2 regions of the Salinispira sp. genome follow, and region 1 is predicted to be linked to the other one. Evidence: riboswitches for the same ligand, from Rfam matches in the RefSeq annotation. Region 1 holds a riboswitch; the other holds the start of a gene.

The links. A riboswitch is a leader RNA that binds a small molecule or an ion and turns the genes downstream of it on or off. The one in region 1 is predicted to bind cobalamin.
Region 2: linked by a shared signal. The riboswitch ahead of AC52PS_RS11080 (ribonucleoside-diphosphate reductase subunit alpha) and the one ahead of AC52PS_RS05485 (ABC transporter substrate-binding protein) in region 1 are both predicted to bind cobalamin.

The regions. Positions count from the first base shown of each region.
Region 1 is NZ_JBXWXS010000014.1:93,664-101,189, reverse strand. It holds gene AC52PS_RS05500 (hypothetical protein) at 81-656, opposite strand; gene AC52PS_RS05495 (DUF72 domain-containing protein) at 805-1,719, opposite strand; gene AC52PS_RS05490 (MarC family protein) at 1,716-2,345, opposite strand; cobalamin riboswitch at 2,548-2,672, shown strand; gene AC52PS_RS05485 (ABC transporter substrate-binding protein) at 2,727-3,755, shown strand; gene AC52PS_RS05480 (FecCD family ABC transporter permease) at 3,822-4,841, shown strand; gene AC52PS_RS05475 (ABC transporter ATP-binding protein) at 4,883-6,274, shown strand; gene lysS (lysine--tRNA ligase) at 6,308-7,526, shown strand, end outside.
Region 2 is NZ_JBXWXS010000031.1:260,844-268,369, reverse strand. It holds gene AC52PS_RS11100 (nitrilase-related carbon-nitrogen hydrolase) at 1-209, opposite strand, end outside; gene AC52PS_RS11095 (alpha-amylase domain-containing protein) at 480-2,594, shown strand; gene AC52PS_RS11090 (glycoside-pentoside-hexuronide (GPH):cation symporter) at 2,769-4,178, shown strand; gene AC52PS_RS11085 (YjfB family protein) at 4,266-4,451, shown strand; cobalamin riboswitch at 4,679-4,863, shown strand; gene AC52PS_RS11080 (ribonucleoside-diphosphate reductase subunit alpha) at 4,998-7,526, shown strand.

The sequences.
Region 1 (7,526 bases):
CGGGCTGATGATACACAAGGCTGAAATCTTACGGGGCTAAAAACTGTGCCGGACTGTAGCAGGTCGGACCCGATATCGTATCAGGAGTTGCTGCCTGTGGCCTGCAGAGTTAGAAGCAGGCTGTATACTCCCCCGTCTCCCAGAAATGTAAAGTCCACTGTCACTTCCCCGTCTTCGGTTCTCCACTGTGCTTCTCTGACCTTGTACCCCTGATGAGCCTGAACATCCGGGTTGATATAATCACTGTACCCGCTGTCTTCTCTCCAAGGATTCCCGTATTCCATGGACAGATCGGCGATCATCTGATTTGCAGCCTGAAATTTCTTCTGAAAACGTTCTTCGCTTACCTCGGTTTCATGGGAATTAAAGATATACCAATTCAGGCCCCCATCGTGAAATGAATATATCCAACTGCCTTTTACGCCAAATTCCCGGGTATCGCGAATATACCGAGCCCTGCCGTTTTCCCGGGCATTGGGGAAGAGCTCTCTGAAGGATTCTTCGCTCATGCCCAGGCGGAGCTGAGTATCACCCAGCACCGAGTCATTTTCTGTGGTGATGTCATAACATGCGGTTGTTGCCAACACTCCAAGAAAAAAGGCGAGGACTGTTACAGTACGAGACAAGTTGCGGTTTTTGCTGAAGCTGTGTTTCATGGGTGGTCTGTTATCCTAGTAAAGATACCCTGGGATTCCGCAGCACATCTGGCCTCCGGAAGAAAAGCAGGGTGGTCCGAATATTTGATCTTATTATAGAGTCTGAACTCCACTTCGTCAAAGAGGAAATAGATTTCACCTGTGACCATTATCTCAGACGGTCCAATATTTTCCCAATAGTCAGGGGGGCACACCCCTCATAATGATTATTCACATTCAGTATGACATGGATGCCCCGCCCCATAAGCTCCTGCACTACATCCAGCACCCGATTCAGATCCTCATCCATGGGGCGCAGTATCCGGTCCCAGCGGCCTGAACTGAGCCGGTCCATCTCTTTTCGGTCAGGACCGTGGAGGCGGATTACCAGAGGACGACGGGGATTCAGAAGCCCTGCAAAATCGTTCAGGGTCCGGTACACCGGCGGCATGTAATAACCGTGGAGCAGTACGGGGACCATTCCCGTACGGTCAAGAAAACGGAAATGATCCGCTGAAAGATATCCGGGGTTTCGTATTTCTACCCCAAGGAAGGGAGCTTCTTGGGTTGAAAATTCCGGATGGGAAAAGACATTTTGGGAAAAATACTCCAGCTGTGTATAATATTGTGAAACATCCGGCATCTTTTTTTTGTTCAAATATTCAAACTGGAGCATCAATACATGGGTTTTGGGGAGAAGGGGTGACAAATTTCCAAGTACCTGGTGCATCAGATCCGGGGAGAGAAAATACGGGTTTTCGCCCTGAATGCTGCTTCTGCTGCGGTGATGGGTGAGACTGAGACTGTCCGGGAGTTTGACGGTAAAACGGAAATCGTCGGGAGTCCTTCTGCTGTATTCTTCTGCGACCCGCCGATCCGGGATGCGGGGATTGTTATCGAACAGGCTCCAGAACCACTGATCAATCTCCACATTGCGGAATATTTTTGAAAATTCCTCAAGATAATCTGCGCTGCGGCCCCGGATAGTTTCCGGATACACATGTGTTTTCCAGCCGTCATATTTCCAGCTGCAGGTTCCCAGGCTGATGCTACCCAGCCGGGGAGACTCGTTCCCTGTGTTCATGGGATAAGGCCCAGACGCTCAATTCCATTGTATACAAATTGCACGCTCATGCCCGAAAGAAGAATTCCCATGATCCGTTCGATTACCGTGACCCCTGTTCGCCGGAGAATTTTCCGGACAAATCTGCCGCCGAGCATGGTGATCATCGCGGTGAACAGTACCAGGGCTACAACGGCCAGCAGGGTAAGCGTGAATCTCAGTGAACCGCTGTGCTCTGAGGTGAAAATCAGTATGGCGGTAATTGCTCCCGGGCCGGAGAGAAGGGGGAGTGCAAGGGGGAAAATGGCAATCTCAGTACCGTCGTACTCGCCGGCATCTTTCCGGGTTTCGGTGGTTCGCTTCGCTTTTCCGAACAGCAGGTCCATGGCGACGAAGAATAGAAGGATTCCCCCCGCCACATAGAGACTTCCGGGTTGGATTCCCAGGGCTGAGATGAGTTGACGGCCGAAAAAGATAAACATTGTGAGTACAAAAAAGGCGATGGTGGGAGCCTTGAATGCAACCAGCCGTTCCTCCTGTCTATTCAGGTGGGTTCCGTTTACCAGACTGAGATACACCATGGAAACACCTAGGGGATCGATAAGAATAAACATCGTGAGGAAAACCGGGAGAAATTCTTCTATCATAGGGTGAAGAGTAACGTTCACAGATATCAATATCAAGCATTCAGACTGAATATATCATACTGTGAATATGAGAACTGGAAATACCAGATTACGGCCGGTATTCTCCGGCGCCCATGAACTGAGTGGGAGGGGCGCCGTGCAGGGTACGGCAGCGCTATTGATTATTTCACCGGCGGATTGTACAAAGAGATAAGGCTCTAACGGAAAGCGGTGAAAATCCGCTGCGGACGCGCCACTGTAACCGGATGTATCGGAATCGTTTTGCCACTGGGACACTGGGAAGGCTGAATTCTGAAGGATCTATATCCACTCCGGAAGCCAGGAGACGGGAGCCTTCGTACAAACAACCTGTACGCGAATCTAATTCTACAGGAGTGCCCAATGAATTTTCGAATGAAACGGGTTATTGCCGGCCTGTTACTGGCCGTGGTGTTGGTGTTTCCCCTTACTGCAGCGGGAAGCGGAGAGCAGGAGGCCGAAACCCGGCCTATTACAACTGAACAGGATGGGAGCGAATCCCGGGAGCCAGGAGAAAATGGTTCTCTCACAAGCTACCCTCTAACGGTAACCGACGGGTTGGATAATCAGATTACCATCCAGAGGGAACCGGAATCAGTGGCAAGTCTCACCTTATTCAGCGATGAAGTACTGATGGATATGATCCCCGTTGACCGCCTCGCAGCCATCACAAGCCTGGCTTCCGATCCCGTATATTCAAATGTTGCCGACCGTGCCGGGCAAATCCCGAATCAGCTAGATCTCAATGTTGAACTGCTCATCGAAATGTACCCGGATATTGTGTTTGTTGCCAATTGGAGCGACCAGGGGAAGGTTGAGCAGCTGGAGCAGGCGGGGCTTACCGTGTACCGTATCCAGACGCCGGTAAGCATGGATGGAATCCGGGACGAGATCATGACGCTGGGCCGCATACTCAATGCCCGGGAAGAAGCCCGTGGAATTGTTGATGAGATGAACCGGACTCTTGAAGAGGTGGCCCGGACGCTGGAACAAGTGGAGCCGGATGAGAGGCTCAGAACCATGGACTACAATACCTGGGGCAGCGCAAGCGGCGGAGATACAACCTGGAATGTAATACTGGAGCATGCGGGGCTTATCAATATTGCCGCAGCTTACGGAAGCGATGATTACGGTCAGGTTCCTGTATCCAAAGAACTTCTCGTAGCGGAAATGCCCGATCTTCTGTTCCTACCGGGCTGGGTCTGGGGCGAACCGGAAGCAGCCCGGGCGTTTAAGAGCGAAGTGCAGAATGACCCTTCCCTGCAGGGTGTGCCCGCGGTGGAAAACGCCCGACTCTATATGGTTCCTGAACATCTGAAATCCACCTACAGTCAGTACATAGCAGAATCGGTACTCTTTGTTGCAGAGCGGGCCTATCCCCGTCTGTTTTAGGGAGTTCCGCTACCATCGATCAGCTGCCGCTATCTGCGGCGGTTGTTCCCGGTAATTCAGGATATTATGAAGCTGAAAATGATCCTTCCGGTGCTGATAGTTCTGACAGCACTGAGTTTACTATTATCCATTGCCCTCGGAGCTGTGTCCCTTTCTCCGGGGGAAGTGGTGGAAGTGCTCTGGGGCAGAATGTTCGCTCCGGCACATGAAATCCCTTCTTCCAATCTGGCAATTGTTTGGCATATCCGTCTCCCCCGGAGTCTTGCCGCCCTGCTTGCGGGGGCTGCCCTGGCGGTGAGCGGTGCAGCGGTGCAGGGGGTTTTTCGGAACCCTATGGCCAGCCCGGATATTCTTGGAATCTCCGCCGGAAGCAGTTTCGGTGCCGTTCTGACTATTGCCTTGGGTGCGAATATGATGCACTCGTCGGTACTGCCCGCAGCCGCATTTGCCGGAGCCATGCTCGCGTCGCTCTTTGTCTATCTGATTGGATCCAGCAGGGGAAGATCCCACCTTCTATTTGTCATCCTGGCGGGACTGGCGGTTTCCAGTTTTCTGAACGGCATGGTATCCGCCCTGCTGCTTTTCTCCGATAGATACGAAATGAGTCAGTTTCTGTTTTGGACCATGGGAGGTCTGGAAGGGGTGCAGTTCAACCGTTTGATCTGGCCTGTCCCGGTGATCGCTGCCGGTGGAACGGTACTGTTCCTCATGTCAGGAACATTGAATCTCCTGGCTCTGGGGGATGAGCAGGCTCACAGCCTGGGCGTTGGGGTTGAAGCGGTCAAGCTGGGAATTCTTGCACTGGCATCATTACTTACCGCAATGGCCATTTCTCTGGCCGGACCGGTGGGGTTTGTGGGGCTGATGGTTCCCCATCTTATGCGGATGATTATCGGAGCGGATAACCGGCGGCTATTACCGGTTTCCGCAGCTGCAGGAGCGCTGTTTCTGCTTCTTTGTGATACCCTGGGGAGGATTCTGATCCCGCCGTATGAAATCAAGACTGGAATTATTACATCCATTATCGGCGGGCCGTATTTTATTTACCTCATCATCCGCTACCAGAGAAAAGGACAGATAGGATGACGCCGAATAACACGTCGCCGAAGAACATGACATCGAAAAACATGTCCCCGAAGAATACGTTGACGTTGAATCACCGAGATGAAGATTCGCTTTCAGAATCCCATCCTCTTCTGGACATACATGGGCTGAGCTGCAGTATTGGAGATGCACAGATTCTTTCCGAGATCTCGTTTCGACTGAATCGTGGAGAGATTATTGGTCTCATCGGACCCAACGGTTCGGGAAAGAGCACCCTGCTGAAGTGTATTTTGGGTTTCCTCAACACGGGGGCAGGGAGCATACGGATTCTTGGCGATTCATTGGAAGAGTTGAGCAACCGAAGCCGGGCCGGGCGCATTTCCTATGTGGCCCAGGACGGCCCGGGGGATTTGAGCTTTTCCGCCCTGGAGGTGGTTGAAATGGGGGCCTATCGGGGCATCGGGAGAGGGGGACGCTCTTCGGCGGATGATAGAGCCCTTGCGGAAAAAGCTCTTGATTATGTGGGACTGCGACATATCCGAAACCGTCATTTCAATCATCTTTCCGGCGGCGAAGGTCAGCTGGTGCTTTTTGCCAGACTGCTCATGCAAAATACCCCGGTGCTTCTTCTGGACGAGCCCACCTCTAATCTGGATATCGGTCATGAAAACACCCTCCTGGAAATGGTTGAGGAACTGACCAGGGAGGGGCGGGGAGCGGTGATCGCCATTCACAACCTTAATCTGGCTGCGGAATACTGCAGCCGTCTGATTCTGCTGGATCGTGGAGGGATTGTCAGCCAGGGGGATCCCGCAGAGGTGCTTACGAGAGAACATATTGAATCGGCATATTCCACCCGGGTAATGATCGGACGAAACAAGAGCAGCGGTGCGCCTTCGGTTCATCCTGTGAGAAATTATCCCCAGGGGGGGAGAAAGAGCTTTCATATAATCGGAGGCGCCGGAAGCGGGATCAATATCACCCGACTCCTTATCCGCAGAGGCATACAATTCACTGCCGGGATTGCCCACCGTTTGGACTCGGATGCCGAATTGTGGAATTCTCTGGAGATTCCCATGGTGGAGATTGAACCCTTCAGTGAAATTGATGATGACAGCTTTTCCCGGGCTGAAAAACTGTGCCGGGAAGCAGATTATACAATTTTATGCAGTTTCCCGGTGGGAAGGGGAAATCTGAGAAATCTGGAACTGGCAGCCCGTGCTTCCCGACTGATTATTATGGATAATTCCGTTCCCTCTTCTCATGAATTGGCCGGGCAAAGCTCCGATCCACGGGGTGCAATACGGGGGGAAGATTCCGCCGGATTTTCTACTCAAGGATGGAGCAGTGTGCGAAGTTTTCACGATCCCCGGGGAGAGGGACTGTTCAGCATAGCAAGACGTAAGGGGATTATCATGAATTTCTCCCGGCTCAGTCAATTTCTGGACTCCCATGAGGATGCCAGGTTCTTGTAAGAGCCCGCCGAATCCGTATATACTCCCTCCACTATGGCAAAATATCATGAAAATCTCAGTCATTGGGCGGATCAGAACGCCCAGCGGATAACCGGAAGCAGAAAGAATCAGGACGGCAGCCCCAGAGAACAATACACCTGTGCCTCGGGCATAACCCCCTCAGGGACGGTCCATATTGGAAACTTCCGGGAGATAATAACCGTGGATCTGGTACACCGGGCTCTTCTGGATCGTGGAGTCAATTCCCGCTTTATTTACAGCTGGGATGATTATGATGTATTCCGCAAAATTCCCAAAAATATGCCCCGCCAGGAAGAACTGGAAACGTATCTGCGCTGGCCCATTGTGGACGCTCCGGACCCCTGGGCGAAAGAGAACAGCTATGCCCGGGCCATGGAAATGGCGGTTGAATCGGTACTTCCAAAGCTGGGTATCCGCCCCGATTATATATATCAGGCGGATAAGTACCGCCGCAGCGACTACGCGGAGGGGATGCGAAGAGCCCTGGAGCATAGACGTGAGATTATGGATATTCTCAATGAACACCGCACAACACCCCTGGCCGACGACTGGTGGCCCATTTCCGTGTTCAGCAGTTTTACCCACAAGGATACCACCCGGGTATTGAGCCGGGACGGGGAATGGAGTATCCGCTATCTCTGTGAAGAAAGCGGGAAAGAAGAAACTTTGGATCTGCGCACATGCTCAAATGTGAAGCTGCTCTGGCGTATTGACTGGCCCATGCGCTGGGACTATGAAACTGTGGATTTCGAACCGGCAGGGAAAGAACATCATTCAGCCGGAGGGTCGTTTGACACCGCAAAACGGATCTCCAAAGCGGTGTACGGCTACGATGCACCGGTAAGTTTCAAGTACGATTTTATCAGCATTAAAGGGCAGGGGGGGAAAATCAGTTCTTCTCTGGGCAATGTGGTCAGCATTGAAGATGTGCTGAAGGTGTATCAGCCGGAAATTGTTCGCTACCTGTTTGCCGGAACCCGTCCCAACGCCGAGTTCGCCATCAGCTTTGATTTGGATGTAATTAAAATCTACGAGGACTATGACCGCTGCGAGCGGATCTACTTCGGAATTGAACAGGCCAATGAAAAGCGTCAGGCAAAAGAGGGCCGGATCTATGAACTGAGTCAGGTGGATCCGAATGCCGTCGCCCGAAAAGAGAGCCGGCTTGCGGAGGGTGGAGAACCCTTTCAAATTCCCTTTCGTCATCTGTGCAATCTTCTCCTTATACATA
Region 2 (7,526 bases), on a different contig from region 1:
GATGCCGCATTTGAGAACGTCTGCACGGCCCGTTTCTGAACTTCAGCTGTGAAAATCTCGGGGTCCATTCCGAAGCCGGAGGTGCACATTTCCGGGAAAATGATGAGATCACAGTCCCCGGGAAGCCGATCGGAGATGCGGACAAGGGCGGGAAAATTTTCTTCGGGATTCAGCCAATGGGGTTGAAATTGAACCATGCAAAGTTTCATTGCTACCTCCAAAAATATAGTACTATCCAAATCCTTGTGCTTCAAGGAGTTGGAGATATTTTTCCTTGCGGATATGGTTTTCTGTAGTAAAATTATCAGAACCCCACTGCGGTTTTGGGGACCGCAGAGCTAGGGCCGGATCTGGAAAGGTTTCCATTTTCGGTTCATACACCGGGTACAGGGGGGACGTAAGCGGTGTAGGCAGATAGAAACAGCTATCCAATTTTTGTGGGCCGCATGTTTGGTTTTTCAGCTTTTTCAGGAGGAGTAATGCACCCGAAACATCAAGGGCGTAAATTCGCAGTAGTATTCAAAATAATGCTGTTTGGCATAATGGCCGCAGCATTGGTTTCATGCAGCAATGTGGTATTAAATGAGGGCGGAAACAGTCCCGCCTCTGAGCTTGAGCCTCTCAGCCGGAACGTGGAGGGCGGAGATCTTCCGGAGATTCCTGTCTATGAGGTGAACCCCACAATTTACCAGGCATTTTACTGGGATGCTTACCCAGGACTCTGGACACAGCTGGAGGATATGGCGGCACCTTTGGCGGAAGCGGGGATTACCGATATGTGGCTGCCACCTGCGGCAAAAGGGTTCTCGGGAACCTACAGCGTGGGCTACGACGTGTACGACTTCTGGGACCTGGGCGAATTTGACCAGAAAGGCACCGTCCCCACACGATACGGCACCAGGAGCGAACTGGATGATGCCCTGCAGGCTTTGGATAGTATGGGAATTGACGCATATTTCGATGTGGTGTTCAATCACCGAATGGGTGCAGACCGGCAACAGTACATCGACGGATTCGGCGATGTGTGGAGCGACTTCGACCTGAACGGACGGGACGTATACTACACCCCTGAGGCTTGGGGAAGCCTGTACCATGACTTTGACTGGGATTGGACAGCCTTCAATGGCATAGACGGACAGCTGTTCCCCGGCAAGTACTGGGGCAATAACTATCACTGGCCCTACCTGATGGGCAACGACGTGGACCACAACCGGCCGGAAGTTGCCGATGAAATGAAAGCCTGGGGTGAGTGGATTATTGAAGATGTGGGCTTCGACGGATTCCGTATGGATGCGGTTGCTCACGTGGACAGCGATTTTACCCGGGACTGGGTGAATTATGTGCAGGCGGTTACCGACAAGGATGTGTTTTTTGTGGGTGAAGCCTGGGTAGGCGATGTGGGCGGATACCTGGACCATGTGGGTACCGGTCATCTCAGTGCCTTTGACTTTGCCTTGAGGGAAGATTTTGTGAGTCTCAGCAGCGGAAATAAAGATATGCGCTGGTGGGGCGGCTTGGTGAACAGCGACAAAGGATCACAGGCAGTAACCTTTGTTGATAATCACGACACCAGCCGGGAAGGAAATCCTTACGGAAATCCCCAGGTAGTAAACTATAAGAATCAGGCCTATGCCTACATTCTCATGAAAGAGCAGGGCGTACCCACCGTGTTTGCCCGGGACTATGAAGAGTTCGGCATGGCGCCGACCCTGGACACCCTCATTGAAGCCCGCCGCTATTTCGCCTACGGAACAGGACATGAGCAAAGCGCAAACACCGAAGCGGTGTACAGCTACGTTAGGGAAGGTCTGGACTCTGTACCGGGAACCGGACTGGTCATGCTCCTCTCCGGACGGGACTGGGGAATTCAGGAGAGTTTTGCCATCAACTCCCATCAGCCGAATACTGAATTTTACGATTACACAGGAAATGTGAGCGGAACTGTTGTAACCGACGCATCGGGCTATGGAAACTTCCCGGTAAATATCAGCGAAGGAAACGGATGGTCAATCTGGGTGCCCGTGGCGGATCAGAACCCTCCGCCTCCCGCAGGCTGGAGCCAGGCGTATTTCCGCGGAACCCCCAACTCCTGGGCCACCTCCGATATGGTGAAAAACGCCGATACAGGCCTTTGGGAATTCAGCGCGGTGTTCGGCGGCGACAACCCCCGTTTCAAGATCGACCGCTACGGGGACTGGACCGAAAGCTATCCCCAGGAAGATTATCTGATCACTGAAGGTTCAGGCGAGTACGCAATCAGCTTCGATGATGCGGGCAAAGATATCACCGTTGAAAAAATCGGTGACGGCGGCACGGGCAGCGTGACTATACATTATGCCGAGTACGAATATGCCTCAGAATATATCATTCATCCCTGGGACGGGCTGAGTGAAAATATCAGCATGAGCTACGACGGGTTTTATAACGACCGCCACTGGTGGTCCGCAACCCTGGAAAATGCCCCATCCAGTTTCATGTTCTGCTTCACCAACAGCAACGGCAGCTGGGACGGTGTGAACCGGGAATACAGCGGTCAGCAGGGTGATCTGTACGTTCTCCCCCAAGATTCGCAAGTGTATGAACTCAGACCATAGACATGCACACCTGCTCAGGTCCGGTTCGTTATGAACGGCCGGCCTGCGGCAATTATACGAAAGACGTCCGGTACCACGCCGGGCGTCTTTTTTGTGGCGAAATCGGGAAAATCAGGGTAGAGTCGTAAATGCGGCATCGGTCCGACGCATGAGCATCATGGGGGAGAGCAGGGTATGAAATCGAATCTGAACAGGTTCACCTACGGTTTGGGCACCATCGGCAGGGATATGGTCTATTCCCTGGTAAGCATGTATCTGATTTTTTATTTGTCGGATATTCTTCAACTGAGCAACAGTGCCCTGGGCTGGATAACCACCATCATTGTGGGAGCCCGCATTTTTGATGCCATGAACGATCCGTTAATGGGAATTATTGTGGATAACACCCGTACACGCTGGGGGAAATTCAAGCCCTGGATCAGTTTCGGGGCGGTCAGTTCGGCGCTGTTTACCGTGCTGCTGTTTACCGACTTCGGATTCCGGGGAACGGCGTATACGGTCTCCTTTGCGGTCATTTACCTCTTCTGGGGAATTACCTATACGGCCAATGATATTTCCTACTGGTCCATGCTGCCCTCGCTCTCTGTGAGTCAGAATGAGCGGGAAAAGCTTGGGGCTTTCGCACGAATATGCGCAAACCTGGGGTTGTTCGCAGTGGTGGTGGGAATTGTTCCGGTAACCACTGCCCTGGGAGAAAGCCTGGGCAGCATGAAACAGGCGTATTTTGTGTTCGCATTGATTATCGCGGGAATACTGATCGCAGGTCAGAGTATTACCGTGTTCGGGGTGCGGGAACCCCGCTCCATGTTTCAAAATTATCAGCACACCACCCTGAAAGGACTGCTGGAAGCAATCTTCAAGAACGACCAGCTTCTGTTTACCGCCGTCTCCTACTCGCTGTTTATGATCGGCTATGTGACCACCACCAGCTTCGGCCTCTATTTTTTCAAATACGCCTACGGCAATGAGAGCATGTACTCCATTTTTGCCCTGGTGCTGGGTGTGAGCCAGATTACCGCTCTGCTGATCTTTCCCCTGATTAGTAAGCGCATACCCCGACGGCGCTTCTACAGCATCGCAACGGTTCTGGTGCTCCTGGGCTACGTGGTATTCTTCTTCGCACCCATGAATATGATCTATATCGGAGCGGCGGGTATTCTCCTCTTTGTAGGCCAGGCGTTTATTCAGCTGCTGATGCTCTTGTTTCTCTCAGATACTATTGAGTACGGTCAGCGGAAACTCGGGCGGCGAAATGAAAGTGTCACTTTTGCACTCCAGCCCTTCATTAACAAGATCGGAGGCGCAGCGGCCTCAGGGGTGGTAGGGGCCACCATTATTATTTCCGGAATAAATGATGCCCAGACCGCCTCTGATGTGAGTGCACAGGGGTTGCTCATGATGAAAGTAGCCATGATGGTTCTCCCGCTGATTCTCATTGTGGCCGGCTACATTATCTACCTGAAAAAGTATAAAATCAGCGAGGAATACTACGCTGAAATTATCAGCGATCTGGAAAAACGGGGCGACTTAAACCTCAATGCCGCAGATTCAAATCAGCGGCCGGACAGCGAGAGTCAGGAATAATCAGCTGCAAGAGCTGAAGGAAATAATACGGAGAAAAATATTTGCGGGAGTTGGACAATTGTTGCTCCCGAAGATATATTTATATATATGAGTGCAATAACAAATATTCCGGAAATGAGTACGGCCATGAGTAACCAGCAGGTACGTCAGGAAGCTGCGGTGAACATTCTCGACAGCTCCCTGGACAGTGCCGAAGCTCAGGCTGAACAGTTAATACAGATGATGGAGTTCAAGGACCCCATGGTGGGAAATCTTGTGGATGTGAAGGCCTGAATTTCTCCGCAGGCACTGAATTACCTCTTCTCTAAAATCTGTTTTCTCCAAACTACTCGATGTTTTTGAATAGTGCTCCCATTATTCTCACCGCACATCTGTTTTACGTGGGCTTACGCTTTGAAACTGTCTACTAAAAAAATCAATGACAACCACTCCATATAGTGTTTTATTTAGAAAACCGTAGAAAAAAACACTATATATACTTGCATAATCAACTGAACTGTGGAAAGCTTGTTCTATCAGGTAATGCCGGACGCTGTTTTTGTGTCCGGCGGAAGACCGGTGAAAATCCGGCGCAGCCCCCGCTACTGTAATGCTGACGAAATCCAAGTGTGCCACTGGGAAACCGGGAAGGCCGGAAAGTAGGATGATGCAAAGCCAGGAGACCTGCCTGAACTACTCGAACGGGAGGTTCTTCATGAATTGTGCACTCACTGCATTTCCCTAGATCCAATTTTCAATCATCTCTGAACACCAGAACGGCCACATACCGGCGCAGGTTCATGTCCGTATTCGCAAGATGAAATGAATAGGATCAAAACAATGCAAACTCAATATTCTATATATGCCCCCACGGATGAGGGCACTGAGAACTCCTCTGTACCTGGAAATTTGAAATCCCGGGATGGAGGAGAAGTAAAATCCACTGACGCCGGGGGAAATTCAGCCCCGGTTCAGAGTCCCCGGCTCAGTGATCTGGAAGAATACCTTTCCGGTCAGCGTGATTTACTCAATCTCGAGGAATCTGCCCGTCTGGATCTGACGGGTATGACCCGAATGGTGCAAAAAAGTGCACAAAAAGATACCGCTCCGGAAGAGATTTTGAAACTCTGTGTACAGACAGCCGCAAGTCTCATAGAAGTAGATCCCAACTACGATGAGCTGGCCGCTCTTCTGTTGAGGCAAATTCACTACCGGAGACTGTTATCCCGGGAAGCCGGAAAACCAGGCTTTGAACGGGAATACCGGGAACGCTTCGTATGGAATTTACATCGAGGCCTGAAGAACGGCATTCTTGACCACCGTCTCGGAAATTTTGATGCTCGGCGTTTATCGGAAGAGTTGAAACCTGAACGGGATGGGAACATCCGCTATATAGGATGTGAGACCCTGAATGAGCGGTATCTGCTTCGTGATGGCGATGATGTACTGGAAAGCATCCAGGCATTCTGGATGCGTGTGGCAATGGGGCTTTCGATACGTGAAGATGAGCCGGAAAGGAGGGCCGTCGAGTTTTATCATATCATATCTACGCTTCGTTTTATTCCTTCAACACCCACCCTGTTTCATTCGGGTCTCAGTCATCCCCAGCTTTCCAGTTGCTACCTCTCGACGGTTCAGGATGATCTTAGCCATATTTTCAAAGTGATGGGAGATAATGCTGCATTATCCAAGTGGTCCGGAGGAATCGGTAACGACTGGACTCCAGTGAGAGGCACCGGTGCACTCATTAAAAGCACCCGGGTACAGTCCCAGGGAGTAATCCCATTTTTACGGATTGCGAATGATGTAACCGTTGCCATTAACCGATCCGGGAAGCGGCGAGGCGCAAGCTGCGCGTATCTGGAGACCTGGCATTACGATATAGAGGATTTTCTTGATCTTAAGAGGAATACCGGAGATGATCGGCGACGAACCCCGGATATGAATACCGCAAATTGGATACCGGATCTGTTTATGAAGCGGGTGGAAAATGCGCAGCATTGGACCCTGTTTTCCCCTGATGAAACTCCTGAACTGCATGAGCTGTACGGATCTGAATTCCGGAAAAAATACGAAGAGTATGAGAAAGCGGCTTCCAGGGGGGAGATCAGACTTTTTAAGCAAATTGATGCCGAAAAATTGTGGCGTAAAATGCTCACACGACTTTTCGAGACCGGGCACCCCTGGATCACCTTCAAAGACCCTTCAAATATCCGCAGTCCCCAAGACCATGACGGTGTTATCCATAACTCAAACTTGTGCACAGAAATCACCCTGAATAATGGTCCCGACGAAACTGCAGTGTGCAATCTGGGAAGTATTAATCTTGCAATCCATACCGATGAAAAGACCGGACTGGATACGGCTGCTGTGGGTGAAACGGTGACCGCAGCGGTACGCATGCTGGATAATGTGATCGATATTAATTTTTACCCGACAGATGAAGCAGCAGCTTCAAACCTGCGACATCGTCCGGTGGGGCTGGGTGTTCTGGGATTTCAGGATTCCCTTTTCATCCAGAATCTGGGGTTCCATGATTCCGCTGCCATTGAATTTGCCGACAGTTCCATGGAGGTAATCTCCTGGCATGCAATCCGGGCGAGTGCGCTGCTGGCAGCGGAGCGGGGATGCTATGAAAGCTTTCCAGGCAGTAAATGGGACAGGGGAATTCTCCCTCAGGACAGTATTGAGATCCTGGAGAAGGAGAGAGGCGTTCCGGTGGATGTGCCCAGAGGAGGACGTTTGGACTGGTCAGAACCCAGAGAACTCATTCGGCGGCACGGTATGAGGAATTCCAATCTGATGGCTGTGGCGCCCACGGCCACCATATCCAACATTGCCGGAACCTATCCATGCATAGAACCCGCTTATAAAAATCTGTATGTGAAGAGCAATATGTCCGGCGAGTTCACCGTTATCAATAGGTATCTATTCAATGAACTTCGATCCCTCGGACTGTGGGACAAGGAGATGCGAGAGCTGCTGAAATATTACGAAGGTTCCATTCAGCAGATAACCCGGATTCCCCTATACATCCGCAGAAGATATCTTGAGGCCTTTGAAATTGACCCGGGGGTACTGCTTGAATGCACGGCCCGCAGATCCAAGTGGATTGATCAGAGCCAGAGTCACAATGTGTTTATGCGCGGGAGTTCCGGTAAGAAGCTGGACGCACTTTACCGGCTGGCATGGCGAAAGGGGCTGAAAACGACGTACTACCTGCGCACCCTCGGGGTCAGCGGAATTGAGAAGTCCACCTTGGATGCCGGTACGTACGGCTACACTCAGAAGCGCCGTGAGACTGAGGTGGCATCTCCGGGTTCTGATATCTGTAGCCTTCTGGATCCTGACTGCGAGGCCTGCCAATGA